2 linked regions of the Metabacillus sp. KUDC1714 genome follow. The protein of the gene in region 2 interacts with the protein of the main gene of each other region in a pairwise test. Links are inferred from orthologs where the notes say so. Each region holds a gene or a part of one and is shown on either strand. Other genes may lie near its edges.

Region 1 (11,762 bases), 2.5 Mb from region 2 along the record:
ACCTGAATATGCTTCATCAAATCTCATTTATTTTTCCTCCTATAAAAAAGTGAGAGAACTATTCCCTCACTTAAAGTTCTTATATAATATGAATTACTTGATTAAGTCACTTACGAATTTCGGTAATACGAAGCAAGCTTTGTGTAATTCTTTTGTGTAATACTTAGTTTCAATTTCATGGAAACGTTCTTCACTTACTTCAAGTGGATCATATTTCTTTGAACCAATTGTGAATGTCCATAAACCACTTGGGTATGTTGGGATGTTCGCAGTGTAAAGACGTGTAATCGGGAATATTTCCTTCACATCACGTTGAACGTTTGTAATTAATTCTGGTGTAAACCAAGGGTTGTCTGTTTGTGCTACGAAAACACCGTCTTCTTTAAGCGCTTTTGAAATACCAGCATAAAATCCTTTTGTAAATAAGTTTACAGCAGGCCCCATTGGTTCAGTTGAATCTACCATAATAACATCATACTCATTTTCACTTTCAGCGATATGCATGAAGCCGTCGCCTACTTTTACTTCTACACGTGGGTCTTCTAGTTTCCCTGCAATTTCAGGAAGGAATTTTTTTGAATACTCGATGACTTTCCCATCTATATCAACAAGTGTTGCTTTCTTCACTTGAGGATGTTTCAGTACTTCACGGATAACGCCACCATCACCGCCGCCAACAACAAGAACATTTTCAGGATTAGGGTGTGTAAATAAAGGAACATGTGCAACCATTTCATGATAAACAAATTCGTCCTTTTGTGATGTCATGACCATTCCATCTAGAAAAAGCATATTTCCAAACTCTTCCGTTTCAACCATTTCTAAGTATTGAAAGTCTGTTTGCTCTGTATGTAACGTTTGTTTAATTTTTAATGTGATCCCAAAATTCTTTGTTTGTTTCTCTGTATACCATAATTCACTCATTTTATTACCATCCTTTCATCTATCAGCTCTCAACTATACATTTATCCTTTTACATTTATGTCAAACCTTAAGAGACAGAATTCATGTATTTAAGCTTGTTTTATTATTTGAAAAAAATTACAGACTTATACAACTGCTTAGTGCTCGACATCTAACCCCACTGTACTTAGTTTTCATGTCTAGCTCCAGCGCCTAGCTCCTCGATTCATGAGCGTCTTATGCTTTTCGGGGCTGATCAAGGCGCTTCCGCTTTTCTATTGAACATCCGGAAAATTTTTCATTTATATCCTTTTAAAACTATAGATGAATCTAGTAAAAAATCAAGAAAAAATTCATGACTTTTTATCAAAATGTTTAAAAACCTTTTAAAAAACTCATAATGGCTAATAGTATCTAAGTTCGGACAGCATATGATCCAGCTCCAGCGCCTAGCCCCTCGAGTCATAAGCCACTCATGAATTGAAGGTAGAGAACACCTCCTATTCATGAGCGTCTTATTTGCCCGAGACTGAACAAGGCACGACTTGAGCTTTTCTATTTTAGATTGGAGGTGAGCAAAATGGATGTGATCACACCTAAACGAATTCGAATTACGTTAAAGACAATCCGTGCCATAACATTTATTAGTTTGCTATTATTAGTCTTTTTTTCAACAATTATTCTTAGTGTTGTTATGTATGCCAAATGGCAAGGGCCTCCCTCTTTAACAGTGCCACAATCAACGATTATTTATGCGAGTGATGGGTCAAAGATTGGGGAATTACATAATGGGCAAAAACGGTATTGGGTGCAGCTTGATGATATTTCTGAAAATGTTCTTCAAGCAACGATTGCGATCGAGGATCGAAGCTTTTACGATCATAATGGTTTTGATTTCAAACGAATTGCAGGGGCTGCTTTAGCGGATTTAAAGGCGATGGCCAAGGTTCAAGGTGCTAGTACGATTACACAGCAATATGCTCGTAATCTATTTTTAAAACATGAAAAAACCTGGCAGAGAAAAGCGATGGAAGCCTTTTACACCATACGCCTTGAGCAAAATTATAGTAAGGATGAAATTTTAGAGGGGTATTTAAATACGATTTATTATGGTCATGGAGTATACGGGATCGAAGCTGCTGCTAAATATTACTTTGGAAAGAATTCCAGTGAGTTATCTTTAGGGGAAGCCGCTATGCTTGCAGGCATCCCAAAGGGCCCCAGCCTTTATTCTCCTTACGTTAATCAAGAAAAAGCCAAAGGTAGACAAGCGATCATCTTGAAAACGATGGAAAAAGAGGGCTATATTACGGAAAAACAATTAGCCAGCGCATTAAGCGAGAGTCTTGTATATACAACAAAGGAAGATAAGGTTCAAAAAGGCATTGCACCTTATTTTCAAGATGCTGTTATGAGTGCTTTAGCAGACGAATTAAATATTGACGCGCAAATGATTGAAACAAAAGGGTTAAGAATTTATACGACATTAGACTTAACAATGCAAGAAATCGCAGAGGATCTGGTGAAAAAGTCTATCGATAAGAAATCTGATATACAAGCTGGTTTTATTGCTATTGATCCAGCTACAGGTTATGTAAAAGCCTTAATTGGTGGGCGTGATTATGAAAAAAGTCCGTTCAATCGGGCAACACAGGCGAAAAGACAACCTGGCTCAACAATAAAGCCTTTATTATATTACTCAGCCATAAACAATGGGTTTACGCCATCTACAGAGATGCTGAGTGAGCCAACGACATTTTCATATGATGATGGCAAGGCTTCATATAAGCCGAGCAACTATAATGACTATTATGCGAATGACTTTATTACGTTACTTCAAGCCATTGCTTTATCTGATAACATTTATGCTGTTAAAACTCATATGATGCTTGGGATGGAAAAGCTTGTGAAAACGGGCGAGTTATTTGGACTTAACACAAAAATTAAAAACATCCCTTCAACAGCTTTAGGAACATCTCCAGTTCGCTTAGTTGAGATCGTTAATGCTTACGGTATGCTAGAAAATGGCGGAAGAAAAATTGAGCCTACCTATATTACTAAGGTAGAGGATGCCACAGGTGAAATTATTTATAAATCTGATACAAAAAAGGAACAAATCCTTAATGAACAAGCTGCTTTCGTTACAACTCATATGATGACAGGAATGTTTGATACTGCTTTAAATGATTATACTTCTGTCACTGGTCATAGCATCGCTGACTCTTTAACGAGAGACTACGCTGGAAAATCTGGTACTACATCAACAGATAGTTGGATGATTGGTTTTTCACCACAATTAGTTGCTGGGGTTTGGACTGGATATGACAAAGGAAAAACGATTGATCTCGTTCAAGAGCGGGGCTACGCAAAAGCAATCTGGGCTAAGTTCATGGAAAAAGCTTTGGACAAAGAGTCTGTTAAAGCTTTTCGTCCTCCAGATGGTACCGTGGGGGTGTACATTAATCCTGCTAGTGGAAAGCTTGCTACTGAGGATTGCCCTGTCCGAAGGCTCACTTACTTTATAGAAGGCACAGAGCCAACAGAATATTGTAAAGAGCATCTCAAAACCGATGACGATAAGGTCCATGAGCACAAAAAGAAAGAAAAAGATAATTGGTATGACCTTTTTAAATGGTGGGATTGATAATTACAAAAGCGCAAGTGCCTTGATCATCGCCGTACAAACTGGAGGAGCATCGACTAAAGATAAAGGAAACACGGTAAGCGTAGCGAACCGATGTTGACTTATCGTAGGGAGATGATCTGAAGTTTGCTAGGCGATAGGCGCTGGAGCTAGATGCCGTACGCTTTTCCACAGTTCAATAATTTTATAATTTTTCAAACGATAAAAAACCCCGAACTGACCTGTTCGGGGTTTTTCATGTCCTAGTTTTATAACTGTATTCTTAGTCTACTAATTTTACCGAAGAACCACAAGAATTTACCAATTTATTCACAAAAACGTCACACTTTCGACATATTTCAGTTAGCATTTAGATCGTCTTTTAATTTTTGGTCAGAGTGTTCCCACATATGTTTATCATGCTTTTTTAAGTATCCAGCAAGGATTTCCTTTGAACGCTCATCCATATGCTCGACAATAATATGACGCTTCATTGATTTATCCATTCGGTTAACATGTTCTGGAAGTGATTTATAGCCTCTTCGTATCGAACGATCAACTGTCATCTCACATGCTGCAACACCAGCGTAATATGGACCTTCTGCCTTACGATCAATCGTGACCCATACTAGCCAATAAGGCTTTCCATTAGGAACCTCTTCCTTAGTTTTAAGAAATTTAATGCCCTTTTCAACAACACTTCTTGCATGCATAGCCCCAATATCAACGAAGGCCTCTCCTTCTTCAATATCAATAAATACCGGTGATACATTATCAAGACTAAGTGCACCAACACCATAGCCTCCATGTCCATCAGTAGGGTCACTCTTTATAATATTAAAGCCAATGCTTTTCTTCTTTTTATTTTCCTCCATGTTTAAACCTCCTAAATCATTTATCCTATAATATTGGACCTAAAAGAAAGTGAAACAATTCCATCACCGCTGTTCTACCAACAGCAAAAATAGGCTGAATAATGTAACCATCAAGTGGTGTAATAACTAATATCAGAAAAATAATGATTCCATAACTCTCATATTGCGTCATTTTCGCTCTAATATTTGCAGGAGCGAGATCTTCAATAATCCGGTAACCATCTAATGGTGGAAATGGAAGTAAATTAAATATAAATAGCATCACATTAAGTGACACAAAAATATTGAAAAAATCCTGAAGACCGTTAACATAAAATTCTGGTAGTGCGGTTACTGCATTTGTTGCTAATAGAATATACCAAATTGCAGTCCCAAGAAATGCGATCACTAAATTACTTAGAGGACCTGCAACCGAAACGAGAACACCTGCTAAACGAGGTCTTTTAAAATAGGAACGATTAACAGGTACAGGTCTCGCCCACCCAAAACCTGCAATAAAAATCAGCAGCGTACCAAAGGGATCTAGATGTGCAAGTGGAGAAAGCGTTAATCTGCCTTGCCTTTGTGCAGTTGGATCACCAAATTTATATGCTACATAGGCATGAGCGTATTCATGAATTGTAAAAGCAATCATTAACGTAATGACGACATATGGAATCATTTCAAGTGGAAATGCTAAAAAACTATTTATACTATTTAAATTGTCCATCTCTCTCTCCTTTAGACTTTTAAAGTTGGCTCTTTTCTAAAAGATTGTTGCTTTTACTAATTAAGGTTGATTGGAACGGATTGCGAGACTCCTGCGGGAGTAGCGGGACAGGTGAGACCCCGCAGGCGTTTACGCCGAGGAGGCTCACCGCCCGCCCCGCGAAAAGCGAGCATCTCTCGCTGCAATCAACCAGGCACAATACTTATTTAATAGCAACAAAGTTTGCAAAGCATCCTTAAAGTTCAACTTAAAGCAAATTCAATCTATTTACTACTAGCTTAACATGTTATGCAAACCATTTCGCTTAAAGTATACTATATTTACAGGCTGATTTCGTACTATTTTGATTACGATAAAGCCCATACATATGAAGGAGTGATAAACAATGCCATACGTAACAGTTAAAATGCTTGAAGGAAGAACAGACGAGCAAAAAAGAGCCTTAGTCGAAAAAGTAACTGCCGCTGTATCCGAAACAACCGGGGCGCCCGCTGAAAAAATTGCTGTCTTTATCGATGAAATGAGCAAAAGCAATTATGCACTCGGTGGTAAGAGATTAAGCGACCAATAGTTAAGAAAAGCGCAAGCGCCTTGTTCAGCGACGTAGAAAAAAGAGCACTCCGTATGAGATAAAGGAAACACGGAGAGCGTTAGCGATTCGATGTTGACTTAGCGTATAAGGAGGGTGAAGTTCATTAGTCGCTAGGCGCTGGAGCTAGACACCCAAACTAAGTACAAAAAGTTATACTTTCTTCACTTTAAATAGAAAAGCCCGCCAACTTAATGTTTGGCGAGCTCTTCTGCAACTAAACCTCTTAAATTCTCGATATATTTATACGCATCTAAAATCTCTTCTTCTGTATAACGCTGCTTACTCTTTAATGTAAATACCTTCTCTTTAACCTCTTCTTGTTCTAATCCATCAAAATATAAAACCGTTGAAACAAGCTCTAAAAATCTTGAGCTTTGCTCATTTAAATGAAGCATACAACCTTCAAATGGAGGTAGATCTAGATCATAATGACCTAAAAACTCAGTTCCAGTATCTGTTAATGAATAGCGATATTGAAAATAGCCACCCTTTTTTTCATGAACTTCATTTAAGAACCCTAAGTTACAAAGTTCTTCAATTCGAAGTGTCAGCTCCTCAGAGTACGGCCCATAAAAGTGAAAGTTATATTTTTCATAAAAAGGAAGATCGATCTTTTTCGCAATATAAATCATCTTTTGTAGCTTTTTCCGACCAATGATTTCCCCAGCTGATGAGATCACCTTCATCAGCTTAGCGTGTTCTTTCATCAATGCCCCGTCATCTCCTAACTCTTTCTCTGTTTGATCGATAAAAGGTGTATTTTTTTCTAGCTCAACAATCCCAGGAAATTTCAGGATGTCGCACTTTTCAAATCTAGTTAGATAGGTTTAATAATTCTAAGATCTTTTTCTTAGCTGTTCGCTTCGTTGAAAAGTCCTCTAACAAATCTAATGGGAAATATAATTTATGATCTGTTCTTCTTTTCCCTGAAATCGCATCAACGATTTCAGATTGTCTTGATAGCTCTCTAAGATCTCCGTTTGACATTTGTAAATGGATTGGCAAGCGTTCTTCTTCCTCACCAGGTCGATAAAAATCATAAGGTAGGTCTGAAGAAGAATCGACAACTAAATAATAGTCAGGATCAATTCCTGCCTTCTTAAATAAGGTGGTTAGCTCCATCAATGTCATCATCTGTACATTTGGGTTAAATTCAACATATTTAAACAACTTGCGGTTCATAAAACGTCTGCATAAATCACTTAAAATCGGATCTTCCTCATCCTGCCATGCTTGAAAATAAAACATAATAACAGATTCATCCAATTTTAAGTAGTCTTCTAATGTGAGTTCATCCTCAAACATGGAATAAAAATGGATAGGACTATGCTTAAAGGAGTAAAATTCCTGATGTAGTCGTTTTGCTCGATGAAGTATTTTTGTCAGGATCACTTCAGCACTTCTAGTAACTGGATGAAAATAAACCTGCCAGTACATTTGATAGCGACTCATAATATAATCCTCAACAGCATGCATCCCGCTGCTTTTTATAACAACTTGATCTTCACGAGGGCGCATGACACGGAGAATTCTTTCCATATCAAAATGACCATAGCTAACCCCTGTATAATAGGCATCACGCTGTAAGTAATCCATACGATCTGCATCAATCTGGCTAGATATTAAACTAACAACCTGTTTATTTTCATAGGTTTTTGCAATAACCTCTGCAACCTTCTTCGGAAAGTCTGCTCCATTTTCTTTTAATACAGAATGAACCTCCGTATTCCCTAGGATAATCGCCTGAGTAAAGTCCTCATGATCAAGGTGAAATACCTTTTCAAAGGAATGTGAAAATGGTCCATGGCCTAAATCATGCAGAAGTGCAGCACAAAGACATAACAGTCTCTCTTCATCATCCCATTGCGGACGCCCCTTAAAGATATCATCCACAATTCGTCTAACAATTTCATATACACCTAAAGAATGGTTAAATCGACTATGCTCTGCACCATGAAACGTTAAATAGGTTGTACCAAGCTGACGAATTCTTCTAAGTCGTTGGAATTCCTTTGTTCCGATTAGATCCCAAATGAGTTTATCACGAACATGTATATAGCGGTGAACGGGATCTTTAAATACCTTTTCTTCAGACAATTTTCCATTTTCCATTGTCTTCCCTCTTCCGTTCTGACTTGTCTCTTTATTGTATTCACTAATGGTTTAAATTCTTATTCACTTCTTCTATTATAGCGACTTCTTATTGATATTCACACCTAAAATCTTGCATAAAACGACAATAAAAAATCACCTTTGTAACGTTCAACAAGGGTGATGTTATTTTTTTAATTTCTTTTCAATTTTATCAATAAGTTCATCTTCTGTTAGTGCTGACATAGGGCGATTGTTAACAAATGCAAAAGCCTTCTTTCTTCCTGGGCCACAGTAAGATTGACATGCTATATCAATCGAAGCTTCGGAATCTATTTTTTCCAATCTTGGCACTAATGTTTTAATGTTTGTTGCTTGGCAATCATCACAAATTCTAAATTCATTTGCCATCGAGCTACAATCCTTTCTATTACAAAGCGTCATTCCGCTCCATATTTGAAAGACCTATTAATCCTTCGTTTTCACTAAAAGGTATTTTACCGCTTATCTAATCCCAATGCAAGTAAACAAACAAAGTCAAACCTGAGATTTACCTTCCATCAATGGATAATTTCACCTCGGATAGTAGATTCTAAAGATGAAAGATATATTGTTGAATCAAATCATTACTAATTAATTTCCATAAAAAACTAGTATCCTCTTAAGAAATTTGTATAAAAACCTTCGAAATTGTCCATCCTTATTAACAGTTAATGAATTAAACCATCTATTTATATAGGGAGTTGGAAAAAGATGAAACAAAGACAAGATGCTTGGTCTGAAGAGAATGATTTATTACTAGCTGAAACTGTTTTACGTCATGTACGGGAGGGAAGTACACAGTTAAATGCCTTTGAAGAAGTAGGTGATAAGCTGAATCGTACCTCTGCTGCATGTGGCTTCCGTTGGAACGCAGTTGTCCGACATGATTATGAAAAAGCACTTCAACTTGCTAAAAAACAACGCAAACAACGTATGAGAGCACTCGGAAAAGGACAGCCAGTCAAGAAACAGCTTCTCTATTCACCAGATTTGCCATCTATTGAAGTTGATGAGGACGAACAAGAAGAGCTTACAATGATGTCAGCTTTAGAGAGTCATATGGCCGAAGTAATGCCAGCTGATGAGGATGTTACTGCTAACTTGCCAAAACCAACACCAAAACCTGTATCAGTACAACCATTTACAGGTATGAATCAACAAGTTGTATCACCAAACAGAATGACAATGGAACAAGTTATTGCATTCTTGCATTCTTATAAATCAAATAATGAGCACTCAGAGGTTCTTATGAGTGAAAATAGACGATTAAAGCGTGAAAATCAAGAGCTCACTTCACAAAACGAAGAATTAATGAAAAAGGTTGAGAGACTTGAACAAGATACTGTTACAGTCCAAGAAGACTATGAAACATTAATGAAAATCATGAACCGCGCAAGAAAACTAGTATTATTTGATGAAGACGATCGCGCATCAACCACAACATTTAAAATGGATCGTAATGGCAATCTGGAAAAAATGGCTGAATGATTTATTAAGACGTAAGGAGATCCTTCCTGCGTCTTTTTTCGTATGATCGGACTAATCATTTCAGGTTTAAAAGACCTTTTTCAGGAGAGTATAATTAAAATACGGAACCTATTAAAGGGTCAAACGTATTACAGTTATACAAGTATATGTGATAAATTAATGAAAAGGTTGGTATGACGTGGAAACTAGGGATTGGTTACAAACAGAGCTACAAGCAATTGAAAAATGGGAGAAGGATCAACAGGGTCTTTGGTTTTGGGAAAAAATTGGGCGCCTTCCTTTTAAGCTATTAGATAAAGTAACTCCTGCTTTTATCCAAAAGAAAATTGGTGTTTTACTAGATGAGCTAGGATCTTTCGTTCAAACAGGTGGACAATACTTAACACAGGAAAAAGCTATTTTAGCCAAGCTACAAAAGCATTCACTAAAAGAGACAATTGAGCTTGCTGATATTTCTTCACTTCCTTTATCTACTATGGATGCTGTTGGCCAAGAATTAAAAGCAAATCGAAGCAAGCTCGCGACCATTCAAGGAGCAACAACAGGAGTAGGCGGTATTTTTACGTTAGCGGTAGATATTCCTGTCCTACTTGGTCTTTCATTAAAAACACTTCAGGAAATTGCGATCGCATATGGCTATGATCCAAAGGATCGTAATGAGCGGATTTTCATTGTAAAAAGCCTTCAATTTGCCTCAGCAGACGTTGTGGGAAAACAAGCCATTTTAAATGAATTATCAGCGTTTTATCATCGCGACAAATCAACAAATAATGAAATGATTTCCCAACTACAAGGCTGGCGCGAGGTCGTTTATACATACCGTGATCAATTTGGTTGGAAAAAGCTACTGCAAATGGTGCCAATCGCTGGAATGGTATTTGGTGCACTCACAAATCGTTCCATGATCCATGACTTGGCTGAAGCAGGTATGATGCTTTATCGGAAAAGGAGAATTCTTGAAAGACTAGAGAAAGATGAGAAGAGCACCACCTAGTTTCGAGCTTTATCCAAAACCGCTTCAAAAAACGGACACCTGTTTTTTGAAGCGGTTAAAGACAATTATGTTCTGGCTTCACCTTCTATTCGAAATAAATCTCCTTCCCTTTTTGGCTAGATTCATACACCCCAACTAATATTTTCATCATTTCTACGCCGTCTTGAACGGGGCTGATTGTTTCTGCTTCACCTTTGATACAAGATATAAAATGATCAATTTCATTTTGAAATCCTTTATGAAAATCAAATGATAATGAATCAATTTGTGGTGTAGAATTTATTATCGTATTATTTTTTTCTGTTACAATTTGAAGTTGAGGTTCGATTTCTGCACCACCTTTGTCACCGAATACGTTAACAGCGATTGATTCTTCCTTTGCATGGAGTGTAAAACTTACATCGACCATTAAAGAAGCTCCATTTTCAAATCGGATGATTGCATTAGCTAAGTCCTCAACTGTATTCTTGTCAGGCTCATAATCTGCTGCTTTGTAGAAAGATTTGTTTTCAACATTTGCGCGGTTACCTAGCTTATTGTATGTATTTCCACTGATTGATTTAACTTTCGGTTTCCCCATTAAATACCAGCACAGATCAATAACGTGAACACCTAGATCGATTAATGGCCCACCACCTGATCTTTCCTTATCAGCAAACCACCCCCCAGGATTACCTAAAGCTCGGATGCAGGATGCTTTTGCATAATAGATTTCTCCAAGATCTCCAGAATCAATAAAGCTCTTTAATACTTGAGTATTTGTGCCAAAGCGACGAACGAAGCCAACTTGAAGTACCTTACCAATATTTCTCTCAACAGCTTTTTCTATTTCGTATGCTTCTTCAATTGTTTTACATAACGGTTTTTCAACTAACACATGTTTCCCTGCATTTAATGCAGCAATTGAAATTTCCGCATGTGAGTTATTCCATGTACAGATACTGACAGCATCAATCTCTGAATCTGCTAGTAATTCCTGATAGTTTTTATAATGTTTTTTAGCACCATATTTCTCTGCTTTTTCTTGTGCTCTTTGTTCATTAAGATCACAAACAGCATAGATTTCAACACCGTTATTATTTTTATAGGATTCAAAATGCATTTCAGAAATAGAGCCTGCCCCAATTACACCTACTTTTATTTTCCCCATTTTTTGTTATCTCCTTTTCTTTTAAAGTTCTTCCCAAATTCTTTTGACATTATCTAAACCTATTTTAGATCCTTGTCTACATTCTTCTAAACCCTCAAATTCGATGGAAATGTACCCATCATAGCCAGATTGTTTTATTACGTTCAGTACATCATATAAATGAATATCACCGTGACCGGTAATTGCACCTCTTAAATAATTACCTGAAGCAGTTTGGAACCAGCCTTCACCAGGATGATAGGAAGAAGCTGGTCGATAATAAAAGTCTTTCGTATGAACCATTGATGCATAGGCT
Region 2 (6,030 bases):
ACAACACAAAAGATTTTGCCTTCTACAAATTGCTTTATCGTTTGTAAAACATTTTCTAGACTATCTGGAGTATGAGCGTAGTCAACGATAACAGTAAAGTCTTGCCCTCCATCAACAAGTTCAAAACGCCCTCTAACACCCTCCATTACTTCAATTGCTTGGATAATTGTATCTAAGTCAATAGATGATGCTAAACAAGCCGAAACTGCTGCTAGAACATTATAAATACTAAATTTTCCAACCATATTGATCGTTACTTTTTTTGTACCTACTGGTGTAAACAAGTCAAATTCTGTACCTTTTGACGTCATTTTAATTTCTTTTGCCATCACATCTGCAGAGGTTTCAATTCCATACGTCAAAATTTTTGCAGCAGTCATTTTTATAAATTCTTCAGATGCCTCTTCATCGGCATTTAAAACGGCAATTTTTACATCTTCATGATCAAAACGATTACCTAATTGAGCAAAGAGAAGGCCTTTAGCATACTTATAAGATTCCATCGTTTTATGATAATCTAGATGGTCCTGGGTTAAATTTGTAAAGACTGCAACATTGAAATCACAGCCGTGAATTCTTCCTAAATGAAGCGCATGAGAGGAAACCTCCATTATCGCATGTGTTACCTCTTTCTCTCTCATCTCATGGAACGTTTTTTGAAGAGTCAAGCTTTCCGGAGTCGTGTTTTTTACATTTTTTAATTCATCTGCTATTTTTATGTACATGGTTCCGATTAACCCTGTTTTTTTAGTTGCTTCATTAAGTATTTTTTCAATTATATGTGTTGTTGTCGTTTTTCCATTCGTTCCAGTAACACCAATAAGATGCATATTATGTGTAGGCTGACCATAATAAATATCCGCCAACACAGCCATTGCTCTTTTTGAATCTTTCACTAAAACTACTGGAATTTGTAAATCGTCCAATGGTCTTTCAGCAAGAATCGCCACCGCTCCACTTTCTTGAGCTTTTCTGGCATAATCATGACCATCAACTGTATAGCCGTTAATACAAATAAATAAGCTACCCTTCTTAATTTCCCTAGAGTCCATCTCAATTGATGTGATCATCGGATTTTCTTTCGTAACAATTTCATGTTCGTGTAAATATGTAAGCAATTCGTTTAATTTCATTATTATTCCTACTTTCACTACAAGGTCTATGCACGTTTAATTGAATGTAGATAAGAATCATTAACTTATGTTACCATTCATTCAACTTTATAAAGAAAACGAGCTATTTACCAAAGCTTTTTGGTTGATTGAAGCATATACAGAATGTTCTCCGTACTTATTTTATCTTACTTATAAAAAAAGAGCCATCCTTCGTTTCATTTTCTTTTGAAAAAGCAGGTCTATATTTAGAAGTTTTATTATTTAGAATATTAATGCTTAAGAAAATGAAAAACAGAAAGAAAGCGTGACATCTAGAATCAAGCGAATGTCATGCTTTCTTGCAATTTATTCTTTATCATCAAATTTCTTTTCACTTTCACCTAAATAAACACGTAATGTCGAACCTTCTTTCACTTTTACACCAACATTTGGGGATTGCTGCACAACAACATCTCCTTCTCCTGCTACATCAAGCTTCAAATTAACAAATTGCTCCGATAGTTCTTGTTTAGTCAACCCTATAATATTCGGTATTTCGACTAATTTTGTGTCCAGCCATTTATATTCCTTTTCAATTTGTTCCTTTCTAGGTTTTACACCTAGCTCTGGTAATGCATCACGCATAATATTACCTACAATTGGAGCAGCAACAGTACCCCCGAATTGGATCGTACCTTTAGGATTATCAACTGCTACATAGACAACAATTTGTGGATCGTCAGCAGGAGCAAATCCAATAAATGAAACGATATGGTTGTTCTCCATATATCTTCCATCTTTAACCTTTTGGGCTGTACCTGTTTTCCCACCAACTCGATAACCGTCTACATATGCATTTCTCCCTGTCCCAAGTGCAACTACACTTTCAAGTGCATAACGAATCTCTTTCGATGTTTCCTCAGAAATGACTCGTTTCTTCGCTTCCGGTGTTTGTCTACTAATCACTTCATTTGTTACGGGATCTACCCATTCCTTAGCAATATATGGTGTATATAATATCCCCCCATTTACTGCTGCTGATACAGCCGCCACCTGTTGAATCGGGGTAACAGATACCCCTTGTCCGAATGCGGTTGTCGCAAGCTCAACAGGTCCAACTTTTTCCGGATTAAACAAAATACCTCTACCTTCACCCTGTAAGTCAATACCTGTTTTTTGCCCAAAGCCAAAGTCTTTAATGTACTTAAAGAGTGTTTCTTCTCCAAGTCTTTGTCCTAGTTCAACAAAACCAGGGTTACAGGAATTTTGAACGACTTCTAGGAATGTTTGGTGACCATGTCCCCCTCTTTTCCAACACCGTAATCTAGCACCATCAACCTCAACAGATCCACTATCATTAAACGTGTCTTTTTCAAGATTCACCTTTTCTTCTTCAAGTGCTGCCGCTAAAGTAATAATTTTGAATGTAGAACCAGGTTCGTAATTACTCCAAACAGGTAAATTCCGATTGTATACTGTTGGATCAACTTCCTGGAATTTAGCAGGATCAAAATCTGGCCGACTTGACATCGCTAAAATCTCGCCATTATTAGGATTCATTGCAATGGCTATAATACCATCAGGATTATACGTTGCCTGCACATTATCTAATTCACGCTCAATAATTGTTTGGACTCGAGTATCAATCGTAAGCTTTAAATTGTTGCCATCAACTGGTGCTGTATAGTCATCCGCTTCACCTGGCATCCTTTGGCCTTTTGCATCTGAGAAAAATTTCACATATCCTTTTTCACCTTTTAACTGCTTATCATAATAGGATTCTAAACCTAATAAACCTTGGTTATCAATCCCAGCAAAGCCAAGAACATGTGATAAATAGCTACCAAACGGATAGTAGCGCTTGGAATCCTCAGCTATGTAAACCCCTTTTAAATTTAACTCTCTTACTTCATTTGCCTTTGCATGAGATATTTTTCTACCTTCAGGATTAATCCATTCAATCGATTCTTTTTTAGTGACATGTTTATATGCCTTCTCCTCCGACATATTTAACACGGCTGCCAGCTTTTTAGCGGTATCTGCAGGATTTTCAATTTGTCTTGGGACAACATATATGGTAGGAGCACTCATATTTGTTGCAAGTTCAACACCGTTACGATCTAAAATTTCCCCACGCTCAGGTTCAAACGGTATATTTCTACTCCATAGATCTTTTGCACCAGAAGTTAATGAAGATCCAAGAAAAAATTGAACATACCCTAGACGTATATCAATCACTAAAAAAATTAACAAACCGAATAGCAACGTTAATGCAAGACGCTTTCTAACGGTTACATTCGAAACACGCATATCCTCTACTCCCCCTTGTCTAGGCTCGTTCAAATATATGCTTGTACGACAGGAGTTAGAACAATAGAAATAAAGGAAACTCTGGTGTCTTAAAGTCTAATAAACACTTCTAAAAAAAAAGGATTGACCTTATAGTAGGCCAATCCATAAAATCACCATTTAGTCCTCTTCTTTTTCTTCAGTTTGTTTCTTAACTATAGTTGTCTTTAAAGTTACGGATAATACATCGCCTTTTTTCAATACACTATCCTTCTTTATACTTTGCTTAGTAACATAGCCAGAACCTTCGGAATTAACTGATAAATCTATCAGATTACCCAATTTCATTACATCTCTCTTAGACCAACCAGTCATATTAGGCATTTTTACATTTTCAGAAGTTTGCAGTAACACTTTCTCATTTACGATGATAGGTGTTTCTACCTCGGGGTATTGAGCGATAATCTCTTGTCCGTTACCAAGAATGATCGGCTCTAGCCCTAATTCCTCTAACTGGTGTTCTGCATCAGTAGGCTTCATTCCTACCAGTGTAGGAAGCTTGATTCCTTCCTCTACTGTTTTGCTTTTATCTGCGCTCTCCATTTCTTCAGTTGGATCAATTTGCAAATACTGTAAGCTATTCTTCATGACAGTATTGAAAATCATTGAGACAGGAACTGAACCGGCTTTCCCTTCTAATTTCGGCTTTTGCACTGCCACGTAAACGATTAATTCAGGATCATCTTTTGGAGCCATTCCTAAAAATGAAAACACATGATTATCATTTCCTGATAAATACCCACCTGATGGTGAATAAATTTGGGCAGTTCCTGTTTTTCCAGCAACTTTATATCCTTCGATGCGAAATGACTTTCCTGTCCCCTTTTCAGAGCTAACAACGGTTTCTAATATATCTAATACTTCTTTTGCTGTTTTTTCTGAAATAGGCTGACCTACAGCTTTAGGTTTCGTTTCTTTCACAACTGTATCGTCATCTGGGTTAACAATTTTTTCAATTGCATATGGTTTCATCATTTTTCCATTATTTGCAATCGCAGTAGCAGCCTGAATTTGCTGAATCGGCGTAACTGCTGATGCTTGGCCAAATGCTGTTGTTACTTTATCACGATGCATATTATAGTTTATTTTGCTAGTAGCTTCATTCGGAAGATCAATTCCAGTTTTTGATGTGAAACCAAACTTATTTAAATATTGATATAAGCGGTCGACTCCTAGTAGCTTATCGGCAATAATAGAAAACGCGACGTTTGAGGAGCGCTGAACTCCTTCGTTATAGGTGATCGGTCCCCATCCACGCCCACTGTTATGGTCATTAATATCTGGTCCTTCTACATCGTAAGATCCTGACTGGAACATTGCATTCCCATTATAAACGCCTTCTTCAATGGCCGCAGCAAGCGTAAAAATTTTCATTGTTGAACCAGGTTCAAAGGCATAGGATATCACATCATTAGTATAAGATGTAATATTCCTTATATTTGGATCAAAGCTCGGTCGTTGAGCCATAGCCAAGATTTTTCCCGTTTTTGGATCTGCAACAACACCTATGATTTTCTCTGGTGAGAATTCATCAACAACTTGATTCATAGAGTCTTCTAAAAAGGTTTGAATCTTTTGATCAATTGTTAAATAAACATCTTTACCATTTGTCGGAGCAATGATTTCATCATTACTATTTGGCAACTTCCAATTATAATGATCCTTTTCGTATTTTACATAACCGTCTTCTTCTTGTAGGTATTTCTCAAGGGTTTTTTCAAGTCCCATCATCCCTACTGTTTCGCCCGTGTCCTCTTGTTTTTGAGCATATCCTATTAAATGAGAGGCAAATAAACCATTAGGATAAAAACGTTGTGTATCCCGAATAAAAGAAATACCAGGAAGCTCTAATTTAGCTATTTCTTCTTTCATTGTATGACTTATATCACGACCTGCTGCTCCAAATTCGACTTGATCTAAATCCTTTGAAAGAATCTCTTCTACTTTACTAACTTTCATTTCAATTAAAGGAGCAAGCTTTTGAGCAGTTTCCTGTATATCAACAACATGCTGTGGTTTTTTTGGATTAGTTGTCATTTTATCATCAAGAATTGCGACAAGCTTATATGAGGCTTTATCCTCAGCTATAACTTCACCTTTGTTATCTAGTATTTTTCCTCGTTCAGCTTCAATTGTTCGTTGACTTTCATATAATTCCTCTGCTTTTGCCGCAAGGGCTTCACCATGGACAGATCCAGTTGCTTGTATGTAAAAAAAGCGGATAAAAATTGTGAAAAAGAGCAGTGCAAATAGTAAAGATAGAAATGCTGCCCCTCTGTTCATATTTGTGTTTTTCTCTGTTAGCTTCATAAGGACCTCCTACTCGTGTGTTTATTTTACCACATAGAAACAATCGAGTGATGAAAAAAAGCTGGTTACACGTTTATAACTAGTGTAACTCAGCTTTTTCCCCTTATATCTGTGTTATTCTTGTACACTTTTCACATTGTTTTGATCTAATTTCAAACCTAACTCTTTAGCTTTTTCCCAAATTCGATCATATGTACTTAACTCTTCAACCTGTACGTGGAGGTCACTATTTAGCTTTGTTTGTTCTTCTATTTTAGCTTCGGTTTTCTGTATTTCA

The links.
Region 1: the proteins of HUW50_RS19260 (region 2) and HUW50_RS08175 interact in binary tests that used the Escherichia coli proteins (3 or more experiments, as listed by UniProt). The link is inferred for Metabacillus sp. KUDC1714 from one-to-one orthologs.

The regions. Positions count from the first base shown.
Region 1 is NZ_CP055263.1:1,708,027-1,719,788, forward strand. The notes cover bases 1,102-4,015. They hold HUW50_RS08175 (transglycosylase domain-containing protein), read left to right. Parts: upstream 1,102-1,483; coding sequence 1,484-3,547; downstream 3,548-4,015. Other genes in these bases: HUW50_RS08180 (YwhD family protein), read right to left, coding at 3,886-4,015. Outside these bases: speE (spermidine synthase), read right to left, coding at 94-924; more of HUW50_RS08180, read right to left, coding at 4,016-4,401; HUW50_RS08185 (site-2 protease family protein), read right to left, coding at 4,427-5,092; HUW50_RS08190 (2-hydroxymuconate tautomerase), read left to right, coding at 5,496-5,681; HUW50_RS08195 (YwgA family protein), read right to left, coding at 5,891-6,412; HUW50_RS08200 (HD domain-containing protein), read right to left, coding at 6,516-7,814; HUW50_RS08205 (YuzB family protein), read right to left, coding at 7,980-8,204; HUW50_RS08210 (RsfA family transcriptional regulator), read left to right, coding at 8,547-9,323; HUW50_RS08215 (EcsC family protein), read left to right, coding at 9,502-10,317; HUW50_RS08220 (Gfo/Idh/MocA family protein), read right to left, coding at 10,403-11,467; HUW50_RS08225 (sugar phosphate isomerase/epimerase family protein), read right to left, coding at 11,489-11,762. UniProt on the Escherichia coli protein: Cell wall formation. Synthesis of cross-linked peptidoglycan from the lipid intermediates.
Region 2 is NZ_CP055263.1:4,185,960-4,191,989, reverse strand. Bases 933-3,898 are described here. They hold HUW50_RS19260 (stage V sporulation protein D), read right to left. Parts: upstream 3,405-3,898; coding sequence 1,461-3,404; downstream 933-1,460. Other genes in these bases: HUW50_RS19255 (penicillin-binding protein), read right to left, coding at 3,564-3,898; HUW50_RS19265 (UDP-N-acetylmuramoyl-L-alanyl-D-glutamate--2,6-diaminopimelate ligase), read right to left, coding at 933-1,133. In the rest of the region: more of HUW50_RS19265, read right to left, coding at 1-932; more of HUW50_RS19255, read right to left, coding at 3,899-5,753; cell division protein FtsL, read right to left, coding at 5,868-6,030. UniProt on the Escherichia coli protein: Essential cell division protein that catalyzes cross-linking of the peptidoglycan cell wall at the division septum. Required for localization of FtsN.